2 regions of the Stenotrophomonas sp. GZD-301 genome follow, and region 1 is predicted to be linked to the other one. Evidence: predicted binding sites of a transcription regulator. Region 1 holds the regulator's gene; the other holds the start of a gene.
What was found. Region 1 encodes FliA, which starts transcription of late flagellar genes. Its sites were predicted from a motif close to TAAAGTTTNNCNNNCNNNGGCCGATAA; they were not measured.
Positions count from the first base shown of each region.

Region 1 (9,090 bases):
GCATCTGCGAGGCCATCGCCGGCAGCAGGGTGGGGTCGTTGGACGGCGCCGGCGCGGACGGGCCGATCTTGGTGCCGGACTTGATCACCGACGGGCTGTCCCAGCCGCCGCCCTGGACCTGCTGGTTGCCCACCTGCACCGGGTTGATGGTGCGCGGGGCGCCACCGAAGGCGGTGGTCAGTGCATCGGCCATGACCCGGTACTTGCCCTCGTTGATCGAGGAGATCGCGTACATCACCACGAAGAAGGCCAGCAGCAGCGTCATGAGGTCGGCATAGGGGATCGCCCAGGCCTCGTGGTTGGCATGCTCTTCGTGGTGCTTGCGACGGGCCATGTCAGTGCAGGAAGCCGGACAGGTTGGTTTCGATGTTGCGCGGGTTTTCGCCCTGCGCGATCGAGATCAGGCCTTCGATGATCATCTCGCGGTCGCGGCTGTTGTGGTGGATCACGCTCTTGAGCTTGGCCGACACCGGCAGGAACAGCAGGTTGGCCGAGGCGATGCCGTAGATGGTGGCGGTGAACGCCGCAGCGATGCCGTGGCCCAGCTTGCTGGGGTCGGCGAGGTTCTTCATCACCGCGATCAGGCCGAGCACGGCGCCGATGATGCCCAGGGTGGGCGCGTAGATGCCCATGCCCTCGAACACCTTGGAGGCGGCCAGGTCCTGGCTCTCCTGGCTGCCCAGTTCGATCTCCATCATGTGGCGGATGGTTTCCGGCTCCACGCCGTCCACCAGCAGCTGCAGGCCCTTGCGCAGGAACGGATCGTCCTGCGCCTCGACCTGGGCTTCCAGGCCCAGCAGACCCTGGCGGCGGGCGATGTTGCTCCACTCGACGATCTGCTGGATCAGCTCGCGGCGGTCGCTGCTCGGCGGGCGCACGACCCAGCGCACGATCTTGAAGGCATGCTTGAACACGGCGGGCGAGGTGTGTAGCAGGATCGCGGCGAGGGTGCCCACGATCACGATCACGAAGGCGGCCGGCGACCACAGCGAGGCCAGCCCCGCGCCTTTGAGGATGCTGCCGCCGACCAGTGAGGCCAGGGCGAGAAAAAGTCCAATGAGGCTGAGTCTATCCATGAGTCCGGTATCGGCTTGTGTGAATGGGACTTGAGACGCCGACGGAACAGGGTGATGCGGCGGTCACACTTTTGGGGGGAGAAGCCGCCGGGCAGCGCCCGGCGCTACCGGAGGTCAGCGCAGGCCGTCTACGTCGAGGATCAGCGACATGCGGCCGTCGCCGATCAGGGTGGCCCCGGCGTAGCCGCGCAGGCCGCGCAATGCCTTGGGCAGCGGCTTGATCACCACTTCCTCGCGGCCCCGCACCTGGTCCACGACCAGCCCGAAGCGGGCTTCACCGGCCTGCAGCACCACGATGGTGAGCAGCGGCGAGGGCACCGGGTCCACCTCTAGCCAATGGCGCAGGTCCACCAGCGGCAGGGTGTGCGACTTGCGGTCCAGCACCGCGCGGCCGTCGAACCAGCCCAGCGAGGTGTTCGGGGCGTGCAGCACTTCCATCACGCGCGCCAGCGGCAGCGCGTAGACGTCCTCGCCGGCCTGCACCAGCAGGGTGGGCAGGATCGCCAGGGTGAGCGGCACGCGGATCATGAAGCGGCTGCCGCGGCCCAGCTCGGACTGGATCTGGATCTGGCCGCTCAGCTCGCGGATGCGCGACTGGACCACGTCCATGCCCACGCCGCGGCCGGAGATGTCGGTGACCTGCTGCTTGGTGGAGAAGCCGGGCAGGAACACCAGGTGCAGGCACTCCTCGCTGGTCAGGCGGGCGGCCGCTTCCGGATCGATCAGGCCCTTTTCACGGGCCTTCTGGCGCAGCCGCTCCGGGTCGATGCCGGCGCCGTCGTCCTGCACTTCGATGCTGACGTAGTCGCCTTCCTGCTGGGCCGACAGCCGCACGTGGCCGCCGCGCGGCTTGCCCTGGGCTTCGCGCAGGTCGGGCATTTCAACGCCGTGGTCGATCGCGTTGCGCACCAGATGCACCAGCGGATCGGCCAGGGCCTCCACCAGGTTGCGGTCCAGTTCGGTCTCGGCGCCGACCAGTTCCAGGTCCACTTCCTTTTTCAGCGAGCGGGCAACGTCGCGGGCCACCTTGGGGAAGCGCGAGAACACCTTGCCCACCGGCTGCATGCGGGTGCGCATCACCGCCGACTGCAGGCGCGCGGTGGCGATGTCCAGGGTGGAGACGGCGCGGTCCAGCTCTTCATCATGCAGGCGCGCGCGCAGGGTCTTGAGGCGGTTGCGCGAGAGCACCAGTTCGCCGATCAGATTGACGATGGCATCCAGGCGCTTGGTGTCCACGCGCACGGTGTGCTCGGCCTCGGCGACCGGTTTGTTGGGCGCCGGTTTGGCGGCGGCCGGGGCCGGGGCACGCGGGGCCGGTGCGGCGACGGCGGCCACGGGCTGGGCGCCGGGGGCGGCGCCACCGTGCAGCTGGTCGAGCAGGGCTTCGAATTCGTCTTCGCCGATCAGGCCATCGGCGGCCTTGGCCGGCGCCACGGCGGTCGGTGCCGCGCCGCCATGCAGCTGGTCGAGCAGCGCCTCGAACTCGTCATCGGTGATCAGTGCACCCGCGGCCGCCGGGGCGGCCACCGGCGCCGGCGTGGCCGGTCCGTTGACGTCGAACTGGGCGATCAGCTCCGGCGGTGCGTAGCCCGGCTCGGTGCCGGCCGAGACCGAGTCCAGCATCGACTGCAGGTAGTCCAGCGACTGCTGGCCGGCGTCGAAGTGGTGTGCCTGCAGGGTGGCCTGGCCGGAACGGGCCATGCCGAGGGTCTCTTCGGCGGCGTGGCACAGCTCCACCATCGCCTGGATGCCGAGGAAGCCGGCACCGCCCTTGAGGGTGTGGAAGCCGCGGAACACGGCATTGAGCTGATCCGTATCCTGGGGCGACTGCTCCAGCGACACCAGCTGTTCGCCGAGGCGATCCAGGATCTCCTGGGCCTCGAGAATGAAATCGGCGGCAATGTCGTCCGGAACAGCACTCATCGTCTTACAACCCCAAATCGGAGAGCAGGTCGTCAGCGTCGACCTGGGATACCTGGTGGCGGTCAAGCCCGGTGACGGCCGGGCCGGCCAGTCCGGTGTCGCGCCTGCGCGCGTCGTCGTCCTGCGGCGGCAGGCCGAGCGCACCGAACCCTTCGTGCACGCGGCGCACGATGCCCACCACGCGGCGGATGATCTGCCCGGTCAGGTCCTGATAGCTCTGGGTCAGGGCGATCTCGGTGAGGTTGTGGCGGATCCGGTCCAGCTGCAGGTCCTGGTCGGGGCTGAGCCCGTTGGCGCGCAGCTGCTCGGTCAACGCACGGCATTCCTCGGCCAGGTCCAGGGTGCGGTGGGTGGCCTGTTCGGTCATCGCCACCACGTGGTCCAGGCGCGCGCAGGCGTCATCCAGTTCGCCGGCTTCGCTGGGCAGACTGGGCAGTTCGCCCAGTGCCTGGCCGAGCTCGCGGGCGAGCCGGTTCAGGCCGGCCATCATCGGCTGCGTGCGCAGCGCGGCCAGCGCGTCGATTTCCCGGCGCCAGCCCGCCTCGTCGCCGCCTTCCAGCGCGGCCAGGGCGTCCTGCAGGCGCTGCACCAGCGCCGATTTGTCGCTGAGGGTTTCCATCAGGCGCTCGCTGCCAGGCGTTCGAAGATCTTGCCGAGCTTCTCTTCCAGCGTCTGCGCGGTGAACGGCTTGATGATGTAGCCGTTCACGCCGGACTGGGCCGCTTCGATGATCTGCTCGCGCTTGGCTTCAGCGGTCACCATCAGCACCGGCAGGGTTTTCAGCTTGGCGTCGGCGCGGATCGCCTTGAGCAGGTCGATGCCGGTCATCACCGGCATGTTCCAGTCGGTGACCACGAAGTCGAACGGCTGGCTCTGCAACAACGCCAGCGCGGCATGCCCGTCCTCGGCTTCGGCCGTATTGGTGAAGCCCAGATCGCCCAGCAGGTTCTTGACGATACGACGCATGGTCGAAAAATCGTCGACGATCAGGATACGCATGTTCTTGTTCAAAGCACTTTCCTCGATTTCAAGGGTTCTCGAGGCCGGCGTCGGCCGCCTCGAAGATCTTCAGTCGGCCGCGCAGGCGCAATACCGCCTGGCCGTGGATCTGGCAGACCCGGGATTCACTCACCCCGAGCACCGCGCCGATTTCTTTCAGGTTCAATTCCTGTTCGTAGTACAGCGACAGCACCAGCTGTTCGCGCTCGGGGAGCAGGCCGATCGCATTGCCCAGCTCGCGGCCGAACTCGCCGCGCTCCAGGACCTGCTGCGGGGTCGGGCCGCCCTGGGCGACGGTGTCCAGCTCGCCCTGGTCTTCGATCCGCGATTCCAGGCTCAGCACCTGGCCGCGTGCGGCGTCTTCCATCAGCCGCAGGTATTCCGGCAGCGGCATGTCCATCGCGCTGGCCACTTCGGTGGCGCTGGCGGCACGGCCGGTGCTCTGCTCCAGGCGGCGGATGGTGGCGGCGGCGTCGCGGGCACGGCGGTGCACCGAGCGCGGCACCCAGTCGCCACGGCGGATCTCATCGATCATCGAACCGCGGATGCGGATCGACGCGTAGGTCTCGAAGGAGGCGCCCTGATCAGCGTCATAGCTGCGCGAGGCCTCGATCAGGCCCATCATGCCGGCCTGGATCAGGTCGTCCACTTCCACGCTCGCCGGCAGGCGCGCGGCCAGGTGGTGGGCGATGCGCCGGACCAGGTCCGAGTGCTGGGCGATGCACTCGTTGGCGGCGGTACGTTGGACCTCTTTGTATTGTGCGGCGCCTTTCATGCGGCCACCCCGCGTTGTTTGAGGATGCGTTCGAGGAAGAATTCGACGCCGCCGCGCGGCTCGGTCGGGGCCTGCCAGCGGGCGGTACGGCGGGCGATCTCGGTGATCGCCAGCGCCGACGGGCTGGACGGGTAGGCCTTGACCACCGGCTGCTGGCGTTGCACCGACAGGCGCAGCCAGTCGTCCTGGGGGACGCAGCCGAGGTAGTTGAGCGACACGTCGGCCAGGAACTTCTCGCAGACCCGGGTCAGCTTTTCGTACAGCACGCGGCCTTCGTTGGGGTCGCGCACCATGTTGGCCACGACCTGGATGCGGTCCACGCCACGCTCGCGCGAGAGCACCTTGATCAGCGCGTAGGCGTCGGTGATCGAGGCCGGCTCGTCACAGACCACCACCACGGTGTCCTGTGCGGCCTGGCAGAAGGTGAGCACGCCATCGGTGATGCCGGCGGCGGTGTCCACCACCATGATGTCCAGCTCGCGCTCCAGCTCGGAGAACACGTTGACCAGGCCCACGTGTTCGGCCGGCTGCAGTTCGGCCATGTGGCGGCGACCGGACGCGGCCGGCACCACCAGCACGCCGCCCGGGCCCTCCATGATCACTTCCTCCAGCGTGCAGCGCCCGGCGACGAGGTCGGCCAGGGTCACCTTCGGCTGCAGGCCGAGGATCACGTCGATGTTGGCCAGGCCGAGGTCGGCGTCCAGCAGCAGCGTGCGTTTGCCCATGTCGGCGAGCGCCACGGCCAGGTTGGCCGAAACGTTCGTCTTGCCCACGCCGCCCTTGCCGCCAGTGACGGCGATGGTGCGGACAGGGCCCAGCGGTTGGCTGCGGGTAGCCGACAACGGGAAGGTCTTGGTCAGCTTGGCGTACTCACGCGACGGCATGGTTGAACTCCGGGTTGCAGGGCATATCGGCCGCGCGGCGCAAATCTTCAAGGCGAAGTACAAGATTGGCTGCACTGGCGCGGTGCAGGTCCTCCGGAACGTCCTGGCCGTCGGTCACCCAGGTGATCGGCAGGCGGTGGTCGACCGCCACGGACAGGGCGGTGCCGAAGCGGCCGGTCTCGTCCAGCTTGCTCAGCACCACGCCCTGCGGGTTGGCGGCGCTGAAGCGGCGGACCACTTCGTCCATGTCGCCGAAGCTGGTGTTGGCCGGCAGCACCAGCAGGGTGCGGATGCGGTCGGCGGCCCGCAGCCACTGCAGCTGGGCCGCCAGGGCGCGGTCGCGCGGGCCCAGGCCGGCGGTGTCGATCAGGACCAGCTTGTAGTCCTGCAGGCGTTCCAGCAGCTGGCTCAGGTCGGTGCCGCTGTTGGCCTCGTGCACCGCGATGCCGAGCTGGCGGCCGAACCCGTACAGCTGCTCGCGGGCGCCGATGCGGCCGGTGTCGGTGGTGACCAGGGCCACGTCGCGGGCGGCGTGCTTCTCGGCGAAGCGCGAGGCCAGCTTGGCAATGGTGGTGGTCTTGCCGGCGCCGGTCGGGCCGACCAGGGCGATCACGCCACCGGCCTCGAGCGGATCGACCGGAGCGATCGGCAGCTTCTTGGACAGCAGGCCCAGCATCAGCCCGCGGCCACGGTGGGCTTCGGTATCCAGCGGAATCTGCAGGGCCACGTCGCGGCTGATGCCGGCGTCGAAGCCATACTCGTCCATCAGGTCCAGCGCGGCCGCACGGACCGGCGAGCCGCGCAGGCGCTCGTCGGTGAAGCGGTGCATTTCACGCTCGATCACATGGCGCATGCCGGCCACTTCGTGACGCAGCTGGCGGATTTCCTCGTCGTCGCGCGGGACCACGGTCAGTTCCGGTGCCGGGCGGGCAACCGCCTCGGCGGCGACGTCGGCAGCCGCGGCGACCGCGACCGGCAGTGCCGGCGGCTGCGCTGCCGGCACCGGGGCGAGGACGGCCGGGGCCGGCTCGGCCACGGCGGCGACCGGCAGCGGCGGCATCGTCACCGGGGCCTCGGCCGGCGGTGCATACATCTGGATGTGCGGCGCGTCGTCCATCGGCGGGTCGATCACGAAACGGGCGCGGTTGATCGGGGCGGCAAGCGCTGCGACCGGGGCGGCCGTCGATGCGGGCGCGGCGGCGGCAGCCTGCTCGACGTTGAACGGCGCGAAGATCTGCTCCGGCAGCGACGGTTCATTGACGGGGGCGGCAACGCTGGCACGCGACAGCGTGGCGGCAAAGCCGGCGCTGCCCGGCGGGGGCACGTTCTCGTTGGCGGTATCCAGCGTGCGGCCGGTGGCACCAACGGCGGCGCGTGCCAGCGCAGCTACGGCCGAGGTGGTGGCGGCCACCGGTTCCGGGGCGACGACCGGCGCCTTGCGGCGGGTGACGGCGGCGATCACTGCATCGGCGGCGCTGCGCGGGCGCGGCACCGGCGGCGGGGCGACGTCCTTGCGGGCGGCTTCCAGGGCGCGCTGCACGGCGCCTTCGTCGTAGTTGGCGGCGGCCACGATCTCCACGCCTTCCTCGATCCGGCGGTTGGACAGGATCACCGCGTCAGGACCGTGTTCCTTGCGCACCAGGTTCATGGCCGAGCGCATATCGGAGGCGACGAAGCGTTTGATTTTCATGCTGTGGTACCGGGACTGGGGCGGCGGGGTGGTGGAAGGGAAGCGCTGGTTGTCGGTGGTCTGCACGGTCCGGGTTTCCCTTTGTGTCCTGCTGCGGTGATGTCAAAAGTGGGGGTGTCTGTTTTCTGGCGCGTTGCCGTCGGGGTCCCGGCTCAACTGATCGTGCCGACCAGCTTCAACCGTTTGTCCTCGGGCACCTCGCTGTAGGCCAGTACCGACAGCGAGGGGACGCTGTGGCGTACCAGCCGTGCCAGCGCGGCACGTACCGGGCCGGGAACCAGCACAACCGCGGGCTCGTTCTTCGCTTCCTGCTTGCCGACACATTCGGCCAGGCTCTGGTGCAGTCGCTCGGCGAGTCCGGGTTCCAGCGCGGCGCCGTTGCCCTGCGTGGACTCCTGCAAGACGCGTTCCAGTTGCGGGTTGAGAGTGAACACCGGCAGCTCCGCCGACATTCCGGCGATCTCCTGCACGATGAAACGCCCCAGCGCGTTGCGCACGGCGGCCGTCAGTACCGACGGGTCCTGGCTGTTGGGGGCGTTCTCCACCAGCGCTTCGACGATCTTGCGCAGCTGGCGGATCGGAATGCGTTCGATCAGCAGGTTCTGCAGCACCCGCACCACCGCCGACAGCGGCAGCGACTTGGGCGTGAGGTCTTCCACCAGCTTGGGCGCGCTCTTGGCGAGGTTGGCCAGCAGCTGCTGCACTTCCTCGTGGCCGAGCAGTTCCGGGGCGTGCTCGCGGATCAGGTGCGACAGGTGCGTGGCCACCACGGTGGCGGGGTCGACCACGGTGTAGCCCATCGATTCGGCATGGGCGCGCTGATGCGGCTGGATCCAGGTGGCATCCAGGCCGAACGCGGGGTCCTTGCCGGCAATGCCCTCCAGAGCACCGAGCGCGCTGCCCGGGTCCAGCGCCAGTTCGCGGTCCGGATGGATCTCGGCCGTCGCCACGGGCACGCCGTGGATGAGCAGGCGGTAGCCGGTGGCCGGCAACTCCAGGTTGTCGCGGATGTGGACCGACGGAATCAGGAAGCCGATGTCATGGGTGAGCTTGCGGCGCACGCCCTTGATCCGCGCCATCAGCTCGCCGCCCTGGTTTTTGTCCACCAGCGGAATCAGCCGGTAGCCCACTTCCAGGCCAAGCGGATCGACCGGGCGCAGTTCGTCCCAGGTCAGCTCGGCGGTGGGCGAGGCGGCAGCGCCGGGCAGGCCCGGTGCATCGGGGCGGCCGGCGCTGGCGGTTTCAGCGGCGCGGGCGGCAGCGGTGCTCTTCTTCCAGAGTTTCCAGGCGATGAAGCCGAGGATGGCGGCCAGCGTCAAGAAGGCGACGTTGGGCATGCCCGGGACCAGGCCGACCACGCCGAGGATGGCCGCGGCGATGGTCAGCGCGCGATGCTGGCCGAACACCTGGCCCATCATGGCCTGGCTCATGTCCTGCGAACGCGAGGCGCGGGTGACCAGCATGGCCACGGCCGAGGACACCAGCAGCGCCGGCAGCTGCGCCACCAGACCGTCGCCGATGGACAGCAGGGTGTAGGTGGCCGCGGCCTCGCCGAACGGCATGCCGTGCTGGAGCACGCCCACCGCCAGGCCGCCGAGCATGTTGATGAACAGGATCAGGATGCCGGCGATGGCATCGCCGCGGATGAACTTGCTGGCACCGTCCATCGCGCCGTAGAAGTCGGCTTCTTCACGGACTTCCTCGCGACGGGCCTTGGCCTCCTCACGCGTCAGCAAACCGGCG
Region 1 covers NZ_JBMOWY010000050.1:89,719-98,808, reverse strand. Annotated here, with positions in the region: partial or broken gene motD (flagellar motor protein MotD) at 1-334, opposite strand, end outside; gene ACO6VK_RS13980 (flagellar motor protein) at 336-1,076, opposite strand; gene ACO6VK_RS13975 (chemotaxis protein CheA) at 1,191-2,999, opposite strand; gene ACO6VK_RS13970 (protein phosphatase CheZ) at 3,004-3,618, opposite strand; gene cheY (chemotaxis response regulator CheY) at 3,618-4,010, opposite strand; gene ACO6VK_RS13960 (RNA polymerase sigma factor FliA) at 4,027-4,773, opposite strand; gene ACO6VK_RS13955 (MinD/ParA family ATP-binding protein) at 4,770-5,657, opposite strand; gene ACO6VK_RS13950 (AAA family ATPase) at 5,644-7,347, opposite strand; gene flhA (flagellar biosynthesis protein FlhA) at 7,500-9,090, opposite strand, start outside.

Region 2 (9,090 bases), on a different contig from region 1:
ACCGACGCGTCGATCAGCCCCTTGATCTCCTTGGCGGCGCTGGCCGAGCGCTGCGCCAGGGTGCGCACTTCGCTGGCGACCACGGCGAAACCGCGGCCCTGTTCGCCGGCACGCGCCGCTTCCACCGCCGCGTTGAGCGCCAGGATGTTGGTCTGGAACGCGATGCCGTCGATCACCGAGATGATATCGGCAATCTTCCGGGACGAGGCTTCGATCGCGGTCATGGTGGTGACCACGTGGCCGACCACGTCGCCGCCCTGCGAGGCCACGGTGTGTGCGCCGATGGCGAGCTGGTTGGCCTGGCGGGCGTGTTCGGCGTTCTGGCGCACGGTGGAGGTCAGTTCCTCCATCGAGGCGGCGGTTTCTTCCAGGTTGGCCGCCTGCTGCTCGGTGCGGCGCGACAGGTCGCTGTTGCCGGTGGCGATTTCGCCGGCCGCCTGGTTGATGCTGCTGGCCGACTCCTGGATCTGGCCGACGATGCGGGTCAATTGCGTGACGGTGGCGTTGGCGTCGTCGCGCATGGTGGCGAACACGCCTTCGAAGTGGCCCTGCATGCGTGCGGTGAGGTCGCCCTCGGCGATGGCCGACAGCAGCGCGGACAGCTTGCCCAGATTCTCGTCGCTGACCTGCATCATCGCGTTGAGGTTGGCGATCATCAGGCGGAAATCGTGATCGAAGCGCGCGCTGTCGCCGCGCTGGCTGAAGTCGCCGGCCGCTGCGGCCGTACCCAGCCGTTTGATCTCGGCATTGATGCTGCCCAGGTTCTGCTTGACCGTGTCCACGGTGGCGGTGATGGCGGCCTTCTCGCCAGGATAGCGTGCGATGTCGGCGCGCAGGTCGCCGACGGCGTATGCCTTGACCACCTCCAGCACCGCGTCCATCGTCTGCACGTGGGCGCCGACCAGGGTATTGGTCTCATGCACCATCAACCCGTACTCACCGGGGAAGGCGCTCTCGTCGATGCGGTAGCTGACCTCGCCGGCGTCATGGCGGCGGGCCATGTCGCGCTGGGCGGTGATGACCCCGTGCAGCTGGCTCTGCATGCGCGACATCGCCTCGAGCAGGCGCCCGGGTTCGTCGTGGGCCTGCTCGCCGATGCGGCTGTCCAGCTTGCCGCGCGCGATGCTCTCGGCAACGGTGGTGGCCTGGCGCAGGGGCAGGGTGATGCGGTTGCCGATCAGCCAGCTCAGGGCCAGCACGATCAGCACCAGCGCGCCGCCGGCGGCGGTCATGATGGCGGTGAACACCAGCGCCTGCTGCTGCACGTCTTCCATGTACACGCCGCTGCTGATGACCCACTGCCACGGGGCGTACATCCCGGCATAGGAGGACTTGTCGAACAGCCCTTCTTCACCGGCCTTGGCCCACTTGTAGGAGACCACGCCGCCGCCGAGGCGGGCCATGCCGACCATGTCGTAGAACAGGCGCACGCCGTCCTCCGAACGGAAGTCCTTCATGTCCTTGCCGATCAGGTCCTTGCGGAACGGATGCATCAGCACGCGGTACTGCGTGTCGTAGACGCTGTAGTAGTAGGCGTCGTTGTCGGCGCGCATGCGGTCCAGTGCCATCAGCGCCGCGTCCTTGGCCGCCGCTTCGCTCAGCTCGCCGGTTTCGGCCAGGTGGTGGTAGTGGTCCAGGATGCCGTAGGTCAGTTCGACCTGGATCTTCAGGCTGTCCTTGCGGGTATCGGTCAGGTCCAGGTACTGCATGCGTGCGGCGATCACCGCCAGGGCGATGACGCCCACGGCGATCAGCGCCGTCAGCAGGTTGAGCTTGCGACGGACGGACAGGTTGGAGAAGTACTGGTTCCAGCGGCTGATCAGGGTCATGGGCATGGCATCGTTGGTCGACGAACGTGTCGCGGCAATGCAGTTATCGGCCGCGAACGGCTGCGGTTGAGGCGCGCTGGCTGAGCGTATTCAGGTTGCAGGCGGATTGCGCGGGGCCGCAACGAAAAAGGCTCCGGTGCGTGGGCACCGGAGCCTGTCGTGTGTCTGCCGTGCAGGCGCCTGGGGCGCTTAGAACTCCTGCCAGTCGCCGTCGGCCAGCTCGGTGGCGACCGGGCGGTTCGGCGCGCGACGGACCGGTGCCGGGGCGGGGGCCGAACGGGCCGGGCGCGGTGCGGCAGCGACCGGTGCGGCGACCGGTGCCGGTGTCGGCGCCAGATCGTGCTCGTCCAGCTTGAAGATCGACACGGCATCGCTGAGGTGGCCGGCCTGTTCTTCCATCGCACGCGCGGCGGCGGTGGCTTCTTCCACCAGCGCGGCGTTCTGCTGGGTGGTTTCGTCCATCTGCACCACGGTCTGGTTGACCTGCTCGATGCCGGCCGACTGCTCCTGCGAGGCGGCCGAGATCTCGGCCATGATGTCGGTCACGCGCTGCACCGAGGCGACGATCTCGCCCATCGTGGCGCCGGCCTTGTGCACGAGCGCCGAACCATCGTTGACCTTGCCGACCGAGTCGTCGATCAGGCCCTTGATCTCCTTGGCCGCGCCGGCCGAGCGCTGGGCCAGGGTGCGCACTTCGCTGGCGACCACGGCGAAACCGCGGCCCTGCTCACCGGCACGCGCCGCTTCCACGGCGGCATTCAGCGCCAGGATGTTGGTCTGGAAGGCGATGCCGTCGATGACCGAGATGATCTCGGCGATCTTCTTGGACGAGGTCTGGATCGCGCTCATGGTGGTCACCACCTGGCCGACCACGTCACCGCCCTGCGAGGCAACGGTATGCGCGCCAATGGCGAGCTGGTTGGCCTGGCGGGCATGCTCGGCGTTCTGGCGCACGGTGGAGGTCAGTTCCTCCATCGAGGCAGCGGTTTCTTCCAGGTTGGCGGCCTGCTGCTCGGTACGGCGCGACAGGTCGCTGTTGCCGGTGGCGATTTCGCTGGCGGCCGAGCTGATGGCCTGGCTGGAATGCTTGATGCGGGTGACGATTTCGCTGAGCTGCTCGGCGGTGGCGTTCGCATCGTCGCGCATGCGGGCAAACACGCCGTGGAAGTCGCCGTGCATGCGCACGCTCAGGTCGCCCTGCGACAGCGCGGCGAGCAGGCCGGAGACCTGGTCGATGCTGCTGGCGTTGGCTTCGAGCAGGCCGTTGATCTGCTGGGCCAGCTGCAGGAAGAAGCCTTCCTTGCCGGCATCGTCGATGCGGCCGGACAGGTCGCCGGCGGCGGCCTGGGCGATGACGCGGGCCACTTCGGCTTCGACGGCCGCTTCCGGGGTACGGTCACGCCATTCGACGACGTGGCCGACGGTTTCGCCCTGCTCGTTGGCGATGGAGGACACCACCTGCGCGAACTGCGCGTCGCCGAACTGCATCGGACGGCGGCTGACGCCGTGCTGCTTGAGCTGGCTCAGGGTGCGCTGGTCCATCTCGTTGCCGTGTTCGAGCACGGTCACCGGCTTGCCGATCAGCGAGGCGGTGGCGTCGAAGTCCGGCAGATCCTTGCGGATCTCGTCCTGGTACTGGGTCAGCGTGTGCTGCAGGGCGCGGTTGCTGTAGACGATGTTGAGGCTGTCGTCGGTCAGGTACACGCCGGTGGAGCTGTAGTCCAGCGCGGTGCGGATGCGCAGGTTTTCGCGGGCGATCGCCTGGTCGGTCTCGGTGCGCTCGCGCAGGTCGCGCTGCATGCGCTGCATGGCCTGCAGCAGGTCGCCGACTTCGTCCTTGCGGGTGACATCGATGTGGCCGTCGAGCTTGCCGCCGGCAACGTCGTTGGCCACCGAGACGGCACCGCGGACACTGCCCACCAGCGAGCGGGCGAACAGCCACACCAGCACCAGGCCCAGCGCCGCGCCGCCGAGGAGGGCGATCACGGTCAGGGTGGCGGAGGCGGCGTAGGTGGCTTCGGCTTCGTCGCGCGAGGCGCGGGCGAGGCGGTTGTCCTCGGCAATCAGCGCTTCGAGCGCGGCCGAGGCCTTGAGATGCGAGGTGCGGGTTTCACCGACGAAGGTGTCGACCGCGTCGTCCGGCAGGTCCAGTTCGAGCATCTCGGTGACCGAGTCGTAGGACGCCAGGGCGGCGGTCCAGTCCTTGGCGAAGGTGTCGAACAGCTTCTTCTGCTGCGGATTGTCGATCAGGGCGGGGTACTTCTTGATCGAGGCGTCGATCCTGCCGCGCAGGTCGGCGGCGCGGGTCTTGGCCTCGGCCTTGACGTCGTCGCTGGCGCGGATCAGGCCCTGGTAGGCGGAGTTGCGATATTCACCGACCATGCCACGGATTTCGCCGGCCATGCGGATGCTTTCCATCCGGTGCCCAGCCAGTTCGGTGGTGACGTTGTTGAGCGAATACAAGCCACGATAGGCCACGATGCCCTGGAGCAGCATCACCAGCAGGATGACACCGAAGGTGAGCATCAGCTTGGGCATCAGTTTGAGGTTGTTGATCCACGGCATGGGCGGTGCAGTCTCCGGTGGCAAACGCGTCCGGGCGACTTGCCCGGTTGCAGCGACCACGCCGGCCAGTGCCGGCGTGGCATGGCGTACAGCGAATTACTTGATGTTGGCGAGCTTCAGGCCGGCCGGCGAGCTGACTTCGATTTCAGCGCGCGAGGCATCGCGGGCGATCTTGCCGATCACGCACACGGTCTTGCCTTCCAGGGTTTCCAGCGGGAAGCTGAACTTGCCGCGGTTGGCGCCGGCGATGCGGGCCGAGAAGGTGTGGCGCGGGAAGGCGCCGCCCATGTACAGGAAGGTCGGCTGGCCTTCGGAGCCTTCGGCGTAACGCGCCTTCTCAACCTTGCCGCACACCATGCCGTCCTTGCCGACCGAACGCGGGGCCATTTCCGGCGGAATCATTTCGGCCGACTGGGCGAAGGCGGACGAGGCGGTGGTGGCGAGCACGGCAGCAGAAAACAGCGCAAACAGGGACTTCATCGGATGGTTCTCCGGAGGATGTGGACAAATTGGCCCGGCCTTGGGGTGTCCAGCACAGCCGGGTCCTGATTCCAGCTATCGGCCACGCGCGCGGGAACTGAAGGGCCAAATTCGACCTTCGTCGCAGTGCGCGGCGGCCGCGGGCCTGTCATCAGGCGGCGACGTCGTCGAGGGTGGCCGTCTGGCCCATGTCGGCGCTGTCCAGCAGGGTCTCGATGTCGAGCAGGATCAGCATGCGGTCGTCCTGGGTGCCGATGCCGGAGATGAAGCGGGTGTCCACGGCGGCGCCGAACTCGGGCGTCGGGCGGATCTGCTCGGCGCTGAGAGGGATGACGTCGGAGACGCTGTCCACAACGATGCCGACGACGCGGTCTTCGACGTTGAGCACGATCATCACGGTGAAGGCGTCATAGCGCGCATTTTCCAGGCGCAGCTTGAGGCGCAGGTCGATGACCGGGACGATGGTGCCGCGCAGGTTGATCACGCCCTTGATGTAGTCCGGGGCATCCGGCACGCGGGTGACCGAGTCGTAGCCGCGGATTTCCTGCACCTTGAGGATGTCCACGCCGTAGTGCTCGGCGCCGAGGGTGAAGCTGAGGTACTCGCCACCGGAGCTGGCGGCGCTGCTGTTCTTGTCGTTCATGGAGGCAATCCTGGGTCGGGCGTGGCGGTCGAAAAACCGGGCGTCACGCTGGATATCGGCCTGGGACGGAGCGACTTTAGGCGGGGCTGGGGCGGGCTCCGTTCAGCTTTCGCCGTTCTTGCGTGCCTTGCGCTGGCGGTCGATGCGGAAGATGTAGCGCTGGATCGCGCTGTCCGCGCCGCGCGGAAGCGCGTCGAAGCGCAGGCCGACGCGTTTCATCTCCACGCCGTTGGGCAGCTTCTGCGCACGCATGTTGCAGGCCACCAGCGACAGGGTGATCGGGCTGCTGTCGGGCAGTTCCAGCCGGCAGCCGTCGTAACGCTTCTGCAGGCCGAAGACCGGGCAGTCCTCGGCCACCGTGACCGCCAGGCCGCCGCCGCTGATGTCCACCACGCGCAGCGTCAGGGCCTCGCTGCGGTCGTCGTCGATCGGCAGGATCAGCTTGGGCGAGTCGGTGATCGGCGTTTCCAGCCGGTACAGCTCGCGCCGCTGCAGGTGCACCAGCTCGGTCGGGAACGCGGCGCGGAAGCCGACATGCCCCTCGTTGTGGATGCGCACCAGGCCATCCAGCCGGAAGCGGACCATCACCCGTTCGAGCTGGCCGAAGCACAGCAGGTGGTCGGCCGCTTCGGCGGCGCGGTTGGAGGTTTCCGAGGGGCTGCCGTCGAGCAGCAGTTCGTCCTCGTCCTCGTCCAGTTCCAGCACCGCCGTGGGGAACGACTGGTCGCGGCCGTCGATGTGCGCATTGATCAGCGAACGCTGGTCGATGAGCGCCTGCAGCAGCTGGCGGATCTGCCGGGGGTTGCGGACCAGGTACTTGTCATCCGTGCCCGGATCGGGCGCGGCATGGGTTCCGTCGTGTGCGAGAAGGCTGCCTTCGGACATGGAATCTGCTGGGTTGGGCGAATGCCGGCATCACGCGATCCCGGGGCGTAGTCCGTTTATCGGCATCAGATCACATTTATGTAGGGCGAATCTCGGTAGGGCCGGTCCGAAACGACGACACCCCGCCGGGGCGGGGTGTCGGATCAAACGGTGTGCCTGGGGCGGCGCGGCATCAGAACTCCTGCCACTCCGTGTCATTGGCCAGTGCCGGCTCGCGGGCCGGCGCGCGGCGCGGCGGTGCGGCGACCGGGCGCGGACGTGCTGCGGGGGCCGGGCGTGCCGGTGCGGCCGCCATCACCGGGCGTGCGGCTGGCGCGGCGGCCGCCTGGCCGTCGAGCTTGAACAGCGCCACGGCATCGGTCAGATGGCCGGCCTGTTCTTCCATCGCACGCGCGGCGGCGGTGGCTTCTTCCACCAGCGCGGCATTCTGCTGGGTGGTTTCGTCCATCTGCACCACGGTCTGGTTGACCTGCTCGATGCCGGCCGACTGCTCCTGCGAGGCGGCCGAGATCTCGGCCATGATGTCGGTCACGCGCTGCACCGAGGCGACGATCTCGCCCATCGTCGCGCCGGCCTGGTTGACCAGCTGCGAGCCCTCGGCGACCTTGCCGACCGACTCGTCGATCAGCCCCTTGATTTCCTTGGCGGCGCTGGCCGAACGCTGTGCCAGCGTGCGCACTTCGCTGGCGACCACGGCAAAGCCACGGCCCTGCTCACCGGCACGGGCAGCTTCGACGGCGGCATTCAGCGCCAGGATGTTGGTCTGGAACGCGATGCCGTCGATGACCGTGATGATGTCGGCGATGCGGCGCGACGACGCGTCGATCTCGTGCATGGTGCTGACCACCTGGCCGACCACGTCGCCGCCCTGCGAGGCCACGGTGTGCGCGCCGATGGCGAGCTGGTTGGCCTGGCGGGCGTGCTCGGCGTTCTGGCGCACGGTGGAGGTCAGTTCCTCCATCGAGGCGGCGGTTTCTTCCAGGTTGGCCGCCTGCTGCTCGGTACGGCGCGACAGGTCGTTGTTGCCCGACGCGATCTCGCCGGCCGCCGTGCTGATGCTGGACGAGGCCTGCTGGATGCGCCCGACGATCTGGGTCAGCTGGGCAACGGTGGCATTGGCATCGTCGCGCATGCTGGCGAACACGCCGTGGAACTCACCGTGCATGCGGGCGGTCAGGTCGCCGTTGGCGATGGCCTGCAGCAGCTGCGACAGCTGCGACAGATTGCCGTCGGCCACTTCCATCATCGTGTTCAGGTTTTCGATCATGACCCGGAAGTCGTGCTCGAAACGCAGGCTGTCGCCGCGCTGGCTGAAATCGCCGGCGGCCGCGGCCTGGGCCAGGGTCTGGATCTGGGTGTTGATCGCCAGCAGGCTGGCCTTGGCCGCATCCATCGATTCGTGCAGGATCGCGCGGCTGCCCGGCAGGCGGCGCGCATTCTGCGACAGGTCGCCTGCCGCGTACTGGTTGAGCACGTCGATGGCGTCCTTGATCGCATCCAGGTGGTCGAACACCACGGTGTTGGTGCCGACGGCCAGCTCACCGTAGACGCCGGGGAAATCGACCGGCATGCGGTGGGAGATGTCCGGGCCGGCATGCATCGCGGCCATTTGACGGGTTTCGTCGGAATAGCGGCGCAGCATGGTGGTCATCTCGCCGGTGGCGGCCAGCATCTGGCCGGCTTCATCGGCGCCGGCGGTGCGGATGGTGACGCTCAGGTCGCCACGGGCTACCGACTTGATCGCATGCACCGCCTGCGACAGCGGACGGGTGATCACCCTCGAGATGACCACGGCCAGCGCGCCGGCCACCAGCGACAGCAGCACCATGCAGGCGATGATGGCGATGACGCTGGTGCGATGGACGGCGTTGGCATCGGCGATCTTGCTTTCCATCAGGCTGTTGCTGAACGCACCCAGCTCTTTCAGGTCGTCGAACAGGGTGCGACGGGCCGGGCGCGACTTCTCGTCGGAGACCTGACGCGCCAGGGCGCCATCACCGGCAGCCACGGCGGCGCGTAGTTCGGCATTGGCGTGGAAGTAGGCGTCCACGTCGGCAGCCACCTTCTTGAACAGCGCCCGCTCACGGTCGCCGGCCGGCAACGCGGCGTAGGCAGCCAGTTCATCGCGCACGAGCTTGGCGGTGGTGTCCATGCGCGTGTTGTAGTCGGCGACCTTTTCCGGCTGGTCGAACATGCTGACCTGCGCCATCTCGTAGGTGCGGAACTCGCCGAGCTGCGAGCGCACTTCGCCCAGGTGCTGCACCGACGGAATGTCGTTGCCCGCCATCGCGGCCAGCTGGGCATTGGCACCGTTGAGGCGGACCAGCGCGAACACGCCGAGAACGACGGTCATCAGGGTGGTGAGGGTGAACCCCACCGCAAGCTTGCGGGCGATGGGCAGATCGTGGAACCACTTCATGGTCGGAACTCCGGGCAGGGCGGGGTGCACAGCCGTGGGGTGCTGGGCGCAAGGGGCGTTTCGAAATGCGGGGGTGGGGCGTGGGAGGCGTGACGATGGTGTCAACGCTCTTCCGGGATAACGGCGCTGTGACGCCGCAACTTGAGTGTTGGATGTCACATTTTTTTGTGGACCAAGGCAGGGCGGCCGTCGATGCACACGCAAGCAATGGCGGGGCATTCGCGTGGCGAAAGACGGGTCGCAGTCTGTACGCCGGCGTATCGACGCCA
Region 2 covers NZ_JBMOWY010000032.1:157,180-166,269, forward strand. Annotated here, with positions in the region: gene ACO6VK_RS09205 (methyl-accepting chemotaxis protein) at 1-1,829, opposite strand, end outside; gene ACO6VK_RS09210 (methyl-accepting chemotaxis protein) at 2,019-4,394, opposite strand; gene ACO6VK_RS09215 (hypothetical protein) at 4,491-4,874, opposite strand; gene ACO6VK_RS09220 (chemotaxis protein CheW) at 5,026-5,517, opposite strand; gene ACO6VK_RS09225 (flagellar brake protein) at 5,620-6,402, opposite strand; gene ACO6VK_RS09230 (methyl-accepting chemotaxis protein) at 6,575-8,821, opposite strand.
Region 2: ACO6VK_RS09220 (chemotaxis protein CheW) is a predicted target of FliA. The motif match lies at 5,570-5,596, and genes of this name have one in related genera.